2 regions of the Mesorhizobium sp. ESP6-5 genome follow, and region 2 is predicted to be linked to the other one. Evidence: predicted binding sites of a transcription regulator. Region 2 holds the regulator's gene; the other holds the start of a gene.
The links. The regulator LexA, encoded in region 2, represses DNA repair genes until DNA is damaged. The targets are predictions, from matches to a motif close to TGTTCNNNNTGTGTTCNG.

Region 1 (4,210 bases), on a different contig from region 2:
TAGCATGGTTGCCCGAAAGACCCGACCGGCCGGTCTTACCGGCCCAGCGTGGTAGGAGTTTGACATGCCGCAGCTCATTTTTTTCGCCGTCGTCGGCGTCGCCGCCTATTTCGGTTACCGCACCTTCGTGCGCGAGGCTGAACGCGTGACGGCCAAGGTGCGGCGCACCGAAAAACAGGCGGCCAACGGCGCGATGGGAACGCTGGTCAAGGATCCGCAGACCGGCGAATACCGGCTGGCCAAGGACTGACCCTCATTTCACTCGCAATCGAGACTGCGGAATCCGGTCAGCGTGTCCGGACATGGGCCGCACCCGCCAAGATAAACCTAGCTTTGCACGTCACCGGCAGGCGCGCCGACGGCTATCATCTCATCGAAAGCCTGGCTGTGTTCACGCGCTTTGGCGACAGGATCGAGATCGCGCCGGCCGACGCCGATGAGTTCAGCGTGTCCGGCCGCTATGCGGCGGACGTACCGCTCGATGGCGGCAATCTTGTGCTGAAGGGCCGCGACGCCTTGCGGCAGGCCGCCGGCGTTCGGAGCACGCCGCCGGTAAGTATCAGGCTCGAAAAGAACCTTCCGGTCGCATCCGGCGTGGGCGGAGGGTCGAGCGACGCGGCGGCCGTGCTGCGCGGGCTGACCGAGAGCTGGGGGCTGGAGCTCGATAGCGCCGAACTGGCGCGGATCGGTCTTTCGCTTGGCGCCGATGTGCCGATGTGCCTGGCGGCAAAGCCGCTGGTCGCGCGCGGCATCGGTGAGGAACTGTCGATGGTGCCGGATTTTTCAGCACTGGGTCTCGTGCTGGTCAACCCGGGCGTGCCGGTCTCGACGACGGAAATCTTCGCCGCACTCTCCCGTCGCGATAATGAGCCGCTGCCGCCGCTGCCGCGCAGCATCGATTTTCACAGCCTGCGCAACTGGCTGGAAATCACCCGCAACGATCTCGAGCAGCCAGCCCTTGCGATACAGCCCGCCATCGGCAGGGCGCTTTCATGGCTTGATAAGGCCGGATCGGGCTTTTCACGAATGTCCGGGTCGGGCGCGACGTGCTTCGGCCTGTTCGAGACCGGCAATGTCGCCAAGCGCGCGGCGGCCGAGATCCGCAGCCGCCAGCCCGACTGGTTCGTCGCGGCAACGCGCAGCATGGCGTCGGAGGCTGGGCGAGATGGCCAGAATTGACGAGAGCCGAGCCTTCATTCCGGTGCGGATCGCGGTGCTGACTGTTTCCGACACACGCAGCTTGGCCGACGACAAATCCGGCCAGACATTGGCCGATCGCATTACCAAGGCCGGCCACATCCTGGCCGCCCGCGATATCGTCACCGACGACCGCGAAAGGATCCGCGACGCCGTTCTGGCGTGGTCGCGGGACAAGGCCATCGACGTCGTGATCACCACTGGCGGTACCGGTTTTACCGGACGCGATGTGACGCCCGAGGCGCTGGAGCCGATCTTCGAAAAGCGCATGGACGGATTTTCGGAAGTGTTCCACCGCATTTCCTATGACAAGATCGGCACCTCGACGATCCAGAGCCGGGCGACCGGCGGTGTCGTCAACGCCACTTTCGTCTTCGTGCTGCCGGGCTCGCCAGGCGCCTGCAAGGACGCCTGGGACGGCATCCTCGAGCCACAACTCGATTACCGGCACATGCCCTGTAACTTCGTCGAGATCATGCCGCGCCTGGACGAGCATCTGCGGCGCGGCAAATCGGCTTCGTAAGCAACGCCACGCAGAGCCGTTGCAAAAATCACCCCCGAGAGCGGTGCTGCTGCTTCGGCTGCGCTGGCCAGATTTCGGCGTCGAGCCGCCTGGTCGCCAGCCCGCGCGCTAAGGCCTCGGCGGTGCCGGCGTTCTTGGACAGAGATGCCGCCTGTCGCTTGCTGATCACCAGTCCGTCGGCGAGCGCGCGGTTTGCCGAAAAGACCCGGGCCAGGAACGGTGGACGGCTGCCCCGCGCCCGCGAGAACCGGGCCGCTATTGTCTGCCTGGCCGTATGGGCGACGACGGCGTCGATCCAGCCCTCCACCAGCCTCGCACCCGGTTCGAGAAACAGCAGCCAGTCACCCTTGGCCTGGCGGATGCCGGCGGCGATGCCGCCGCTCCCCACATAGTGGCAGCCGGCATGCTCGGCGACGCGATGCGTCTGGTCGCTGGAGCCCGTGTCGCAGACGACAACCTCGCGCACCACGCCCTCGACCGCGCCGCCAATCAGCGTCGCCAGCGTACGGGCGAGCCCCTCCTCGTCATTGTGCGTTTCGATCAGAACACTGAGCATGGTTAGCCGAATAGCGGAAAGCGTTGGTCGGCGCCAGTTTTTGCAGCGCACCATAGAAAGTTCTTGATTTGTTCTCCTCGATAAAATAGGAATAATTTCATGAGCAGAGCGATTCGACACAACATGGACAGTCCCTGGGAGCGGGCGAAGATGGAACCGATCATGCGCGCCGATATTGCTGCCTTCGGAGCAGGGCGAGCCGAAATGGCCAACGCGATGATCGAGCAGAGCGGCATGCGGGTCCGTCCGGACCGCAACCGCGGCCGGTCGGCAGGCATCAATCCGTCCGGTCGGTTCGAACCTGTCAGCCGGCATGTCTTCGACGATGGCTGGAGTTCGCTGGAGGAACTTCCTCCCTTCAAGACCGAGGTGCAGGTGGAAAAGCCGCGCACCATCATCACCCGCAACGAATCGCCCGACATCTCCTTCGACCGGTCGATCAATCCCTATCGCGGCTGCGAGCACGGTTGCGTCTATTGCTTCGCGCGGCCGACACACTCGTTCATGGGCCTGTCGCCGGGCCTGGACTTCGAATCCAAGCTGTTCGCCAAGCCCGACGCGGCACGCCTGCTCGACAAGGAATTGTCAAAGGATGGCTACCAGCCGCGCACCATCGCCATCGGCACCAACACCGATCCCTACCAGCCGATCGAGAAGCAGTACCGGATCATGCGCGAAATCCTCGAAGTGCTGGAGGCGCGCGGCCACCCGGTCGGCATCGTCACCAAGTCAGCCCTGGTCGTGCGCGACATCGACATTCTGTCGCGCATGGCGGAGCGGGGCTTGGCCAAGGTGGCGCTGTCGGTGACGACGCTTGACCGCATGCTGGCCAGGACGATGGAACCTCGGGCATCGACGCCGACCAAGCGGCTGGAGGCGATCAGGCAGCTTTCGGATGCCGGTATCCCCGCTTCGGTGATGGTGGCGCCGATCATTCCGGGCCTGACCGACCAGGAGATGGAACGCATCCTCGACTCGGCGCACCATGCCGGGGCGCGCGAGGCTGGCTACGTGGTGCTGCGCCTGCCGCTGGAGGTCAGCCCGATCTTCAAGGATTGGCTGCTGCGCCACTATCCCGACCGCTACCGCCACGTCATGTCGCTGGTCCGTTCGATGCGCGACGGCAAGGACTACGATTCGGAATGGGGCAAGCGCATGAAGGGCGCCGGACCCTATGCCTGGCAGATCGGCCGGCGCTTCGAAATCACCGCCAAGCGGCTCGGCCTCAATGCCGAGCGGCGTACGCTGCGGACCGACCAGTTCGTCGCTGCCGGCAAGGACCAGGAGCAGTTGATGCTGCTCTGAACCGAAAATCGCCTCGGCTGTTCATTGCCGCCGTGGCAAAGAAATCCCGTCCGGCCTGCCCCGGCCTGCAGACGGTGCCCTCCCGGTCCGGCGCCCCACCCGACCCGGAGGGACTTGCGGAGAATCGGAGCCGATGCGAACCTCGCCGCAACATGGCTCGCGCGCGTTCTGATTCTCCGCCTCTCTTCGAAATCGTCGAGAAACCCGATTTCTCCTTCGAGACGAAGGCGATGGCCGATGGTTTGTGGCCGGTCGCGGGGATGGACGAAGCCGGCCGCGGCCCGCTCGCGGGTCCCGTGGTCGCGGCGGCAGTGGTGCTCGACCCCGCCAATATTCCCGAGGGTCTCGACGATTCCAAGCGGCTTAGCCACCTGCAGCGCGAAGCGCTGTTCCTGCACATCATCGGCTCCGCTCTCGGCGTCTCGATGGCGTCGATCAGCGCCGAGGGCATCGATGGCAGCAACATCCTCAAGGCGAGCCTCGAAGCGATGCGCCGCGCACTGGTCGGGCTGCCGGTGCAGGCTAAGCTCGCGCTCGCGGATGGGCGCGACGTGCCGCCGGGATTGCCCTGCGAGGGGCGTGCGCTGATCAAGGGCGACCAGCGCTCCCAATCGATCGCCGCCGCCTCG
Region 2 (4,210 bases):
TGCAGGCAGGTGGGCAGGAGCCGGCGCCGGCTCCTGCCGCGGGCAGGATCGCGCGCGTGCGCCGGCAAGTCGGCCTGGTATCCTTGCCTCGCGTGCGCCATGGCGTGGCCAAGGCGGCGGAGCTCGAACTCGACCGGGGCATCGCGTTCCTGCTGGTGCCGGTCTGTCTGGCCGTTGGGGCGATCGCCTATTTCTCGCTGGCATCCGAGCCCGACTTTGCAAAACCCGTCGCGGTCGTGGTGCTGATGGCGGTCTGTGCCTTCGTCTCGCGCTCCTGGTCGAAAACCCATCTGTGTTTCATGGCAGTGCTGTTGTGCGCGCTGGGCCTACTCGCGGCGAAGGTCGAAACATGGCGAGCCGGAACCCGGATGCTGGGTTCGGAAATCTCCACGCAACTGACCGGCCGCGTGGTCTCGATCGAGGAGATGGAGAGCGGCCGCATCCGGCTGACCATGGACGTGATTTCGACCGCCCGGCCGAAACTGCGCTATGCGCCGGAAAGGGTCCGGCTTTCCGCACGCAAGATACCGCCGGGAATGACCGCCGGCTCGCTCATCACAGGCTACGCCAAACTGTTGCCGCCGACCGGCCCGGTGCGGCCGGACAGCTACGACTTCTCTTTTGACAGCTATTTCGCCGGCATCGGCGGCAGCGGCTTCTTTCTCGGCAATCCAACGGTTGTTTCCGCCGACGACGGTGAGATGCCGCTATCGGCTCGCCTTTTTTCAGGCATCGAAAATGCCCGCGAAGCCATCGCCGACCACATCAGGGGCAGCGTCGGCGGCGCTGAAGGCGAGATCGCGGCGGCGCTGATCGTCGGCGTGCGCGCCGGCATACCCGATGAAATCAATGAAGCGATGCGGCGTACCGGCATCTATCACATCATCTCTATTTCGGGACTGCATATGGCGCTTGTGGCCGGCACCATCATGGGTCTGCTGCGTGGTGCCTTCGCGCTGTTTCCAGACTTTTCCGCGCGCCGGCCGGTGAAGAAATACGCGGCCGCCGCCGCACTGTTCTCGATCGCGGCCTATCTCATCATTTCCGGTGTCGTCGTTGCCGCCGAACGCAGCTTCATCATGCTGGCGGTGATGCTGATTGCCGTCTTCTTCGATCGCGCTGCGCTGACCATGCGCAATCTGGGGATCTCGGCGATCGCCGTCATCCTGGTCTCGCCTCACGAGGTCGTCGGCCCGAGCTTTCAGATGTCGTTCGCCGCGACCGCGGCCCTGGTTGGCGCTTATGCCGGCTGGGCCGATCACCGTGCGGGAAAGACGCGGCCACCGCCGCCAAAGCGATCGCTGCCCGGGTTCCTGACGCGAAAATTCCTGCTGGCGACAGGTGGACTGGCCATGACGTCCATTATCGCCGGCAGCGCCACGGCACTGTTTGCCATCTGGCATTTCCAGCGGGTATCGCCGCTCAGCCTGTTCGCCAATCTGGCCGTGATGCCTATCGTGTCGGTCGTGATGTTCCTGGCCGTCGCCAGCGCGCTGTTGATGCCATTCGGATTGGATTGGCCGGCTCTCTACCTCATGGGCAAGGGCCTGACAGCAATGATCGCCGTGTCGGCGTGGATATCGGAGCGCTCTCCGGTCGATGGAGTCGGGCTGATTTCGCAGCAATCCGTGCTGCTGGTCACCGTCGCGCTGGTTATCGCGACGATGGCGACGACATGGCTGCGGCTCGCGGCGCTGCCATTCGCGCTCGCCGGCCTGTTGACTGTGTCGCACACACGCGCGCCCGATGTGCTGATCTCGGAAGATGCGCGGCTGGTCGCGCTGCCGATCGGCAATGGCGAACTGGCCGTCAACCGGGAACGTCCGAACGAATTCGCAACCGACAACTGGAAGCGCGCCCTGATCTCCGAAACAATCGTCAAACCGGAAATGTTCGACACGACAGACAGGCAATTCGATGTTGCCAGTCCCACCGACCTGCCGCCGGGATCGCCCTTCTACTGCCGCGAAGGCCTGTGCCTTGCCAGGCACCCTTCCGGCGCGATCATTGCCTATGTCGAGGACCGCAAGACCACCTGGAAAGCCTGCGCTTTCGCCGACCTGATCATCGTCAATGACGCAACCGCCTATGACGCCTGCCACAATCCACTGGTTCTCGTCGTCACCAAACGGCAGCTCGCCCGCAAGGGAAGCGCTGCCGTCTTCTTCAATCCCCAGTCGGCCACGACCCGGGCCGCGATCGCATTTGCCGTCGACGGACCATATCGGCCCTGGCACGAACAGCGAAAATTCTCACGCGAGGCGAGGGGGCTGCCGCCGTACAAAAAACCCGACAAGCCCGATGACAAGCCGGTTCAGTAGCGCCTGATCAACCCGACCAGCTTGCCTTGTACCTTGACCCTGTCCGGCCCGAAAATGCGCGTTTCGTAGGCTGGATTGGCGGCCTCGAGCGCGATCGAAGCGCCTTTGCGGCGGAACCGCTTCAGTGTCGCTTCCTCTTCGTCGACCAGTGCCACGATAATTTCGCCCGGGCTTGCCGTGTCGGCATTGCGGATAATGACCGTGTCTCCATCGAAGATACCAGCCTCGATCATCGAGTCGCCCTTGACCTCCAACGCATAGTGCTCGCCGCCCATGATCATGTCCGGCGGCACCGAGATCGAATGCGTCTGATGCTGGATGGCATCGATCGGCACACCGGCGGCGATACGGCCCATGACCGGGATGGACACGGCTGAAACCGCGTCGTCGTCGTTGCCGGCCGCGGGCAGGCGCGAAGGCGCAGCGGCCGGCCTGATCTGGCGTCCGAGACTGCCTTGGCCAAGGCTGCCTTGGATGACGCTTGGCGAGAACTTCTTTGCCGCATTGAGGCCCGGCGCGATCGAGTCCGGCAGCCGCAGCACTTCCAGCGCGCGCGCCCGATTGGGTAGCCGGCGAATGAAGCCGCGCTCCTCCAGGGCCGTGATCAGGCGATGGATCCCCGACTTGGAGGCAAGATCGAGTGCTTCCTTCATCTCGTCGAAGGAAGGCGGTATCCCGCTTTCCTTGAGCCGTTCGTGGATGAACATCAGCAGTTCATGTTGCTTGCGTGTCAGCATGGCGGCCCCCAAGACATTGAACGAAAGGTTGAACCAGAATCGAAAAAACAAACCCAGAACAAACACTATCTGTTCCAGTTGTGTTCTGCAACCGTTTAAAGTTTAATGAATTTGTTAAGGGGTCTGAAGTTTTTTGCCCGCGACGGCGGGCGGCAACCAGTCCTTTCCGCCGTCGGCAGGCGCATTGAAATCGTTTTGGTTAATGGCCTGTGGCCCATCCGCCGACGAGGCTTTGGCATCAGTTAGTTGGAAGGCTTCTCCTCGGAGGGACGTATAATTCGCGGAGCCATTATTCGCGGAACGAAACGAAACCAAAATGCCAACGATTGGTAGCTTCGGGCGGCCATGGATCGGGGCGTTCGGCGCACTCCGGCCAGCGCGTTCGAATAGGCGTCGCGGAAGCGCTGAAGTTATCCCGAACCCGCCTTCAAGCTGCCGGCGCGAGCGGCGTATCTGGTAGCGCCGCTGTCTTCGCTGTGGACATAGACGTGCAGTGTGTAGCCGATATGCGCCGTCATCAGCGCCTTGGCCCGCTCGACGTCACGGTCGAGCGCCGCTTCCATGATCGCGGTATGGTGTTCGATCGCAATCGCTTCGCGTAGCGCTTCGATTGCCTCTTCATAGCCATCCTTGAGGCCGGCCGCGGCCCGCAGTGTCGGCGCCAGACCAAGAAAGCGATGATGCCGGCGCAGCTGATCCGAGATCGTCGAGCGGAACCGCAACAGCCAGTCGCATGTGGCGGCGCTCAGCAGCGCCGCATGGAAAGCCTCGTGGTTCTCGTCCCATCTGTCGACGGCCGCGTCCGAGGGATCGTCGACCGCCGTCTTGCAACGCGAGAGCCGGTAGTGGGCGGTGACCACGGCATCCTCCCACTCCCTGCCGCCTTTTTCCATCGATTCGAGGAACAGGGGTATCTCGATCACCATCCTGGCGCGTGCCAGATCCTCCAGCTCGGCCCGCGACACCGGAGCCACGGCAAAACCACGATTGCTGATCGCGGTGACCAGGCGTTCGGCCTCGAGCCGCGACAGGGCTTCGCGCAACGGTGTCCAGCCGACGCCATAGGTGCCGCGCAGCGCACTCAGTTTGAGCGGGGCGCCGGGCATGAGGCGCGTGGTCAGGATGTCGCGCCGCAACAGCTGATAGGCGGCT

Region 1: the regulator LexA is predicted to act here: its motif matches at 2,335-2,352, upstream of LB524_RS02870 (PA0069 family radical SAM protein).

What each region holds. Positions count from the first base shown of each region.
Region 1 is NZ_JAIUGR010000002.1:83,686-87,895, forward strand. Features, by position in the region: gene LB524_RS02850 (membrane protein) at 65-250, shown strand; gene LB524_RS02855 (4-(cytidine 5'-diphospho)-2-C-methyl-D-erythritol kinase) at 256-1,179, shown strand; gene moaB (molybdenum cofactor biosynthesis protein B) at 1,166-1,720, shown strand; gene LB524_RS02865 (glycosyltransferase) at 1,749-2,276, opposite strand; gene LB524_RS02870 (PA0069 family radical SAM protein) at 2,427-3,581, shown strand; gene LB524_RS02875 (ribonuclease HII) at 3,734-4,210, shown strand, end outside.
Region 2 is NZ_JAIUGR010000008.1:38,612-42,821, reverse strand. Features, by position in the region: gene LB524_RS14715 (ComEC/Rec2 family competence protein) at 1-2,321, shown strand, start outside; gene lexA (transcriptional repressor LexA) at 2,315-3,058, opposite strand; gene LB524_RS14705 (GntR family transcriptional regulator) at 3,469-4,210, opposite strand, start outside.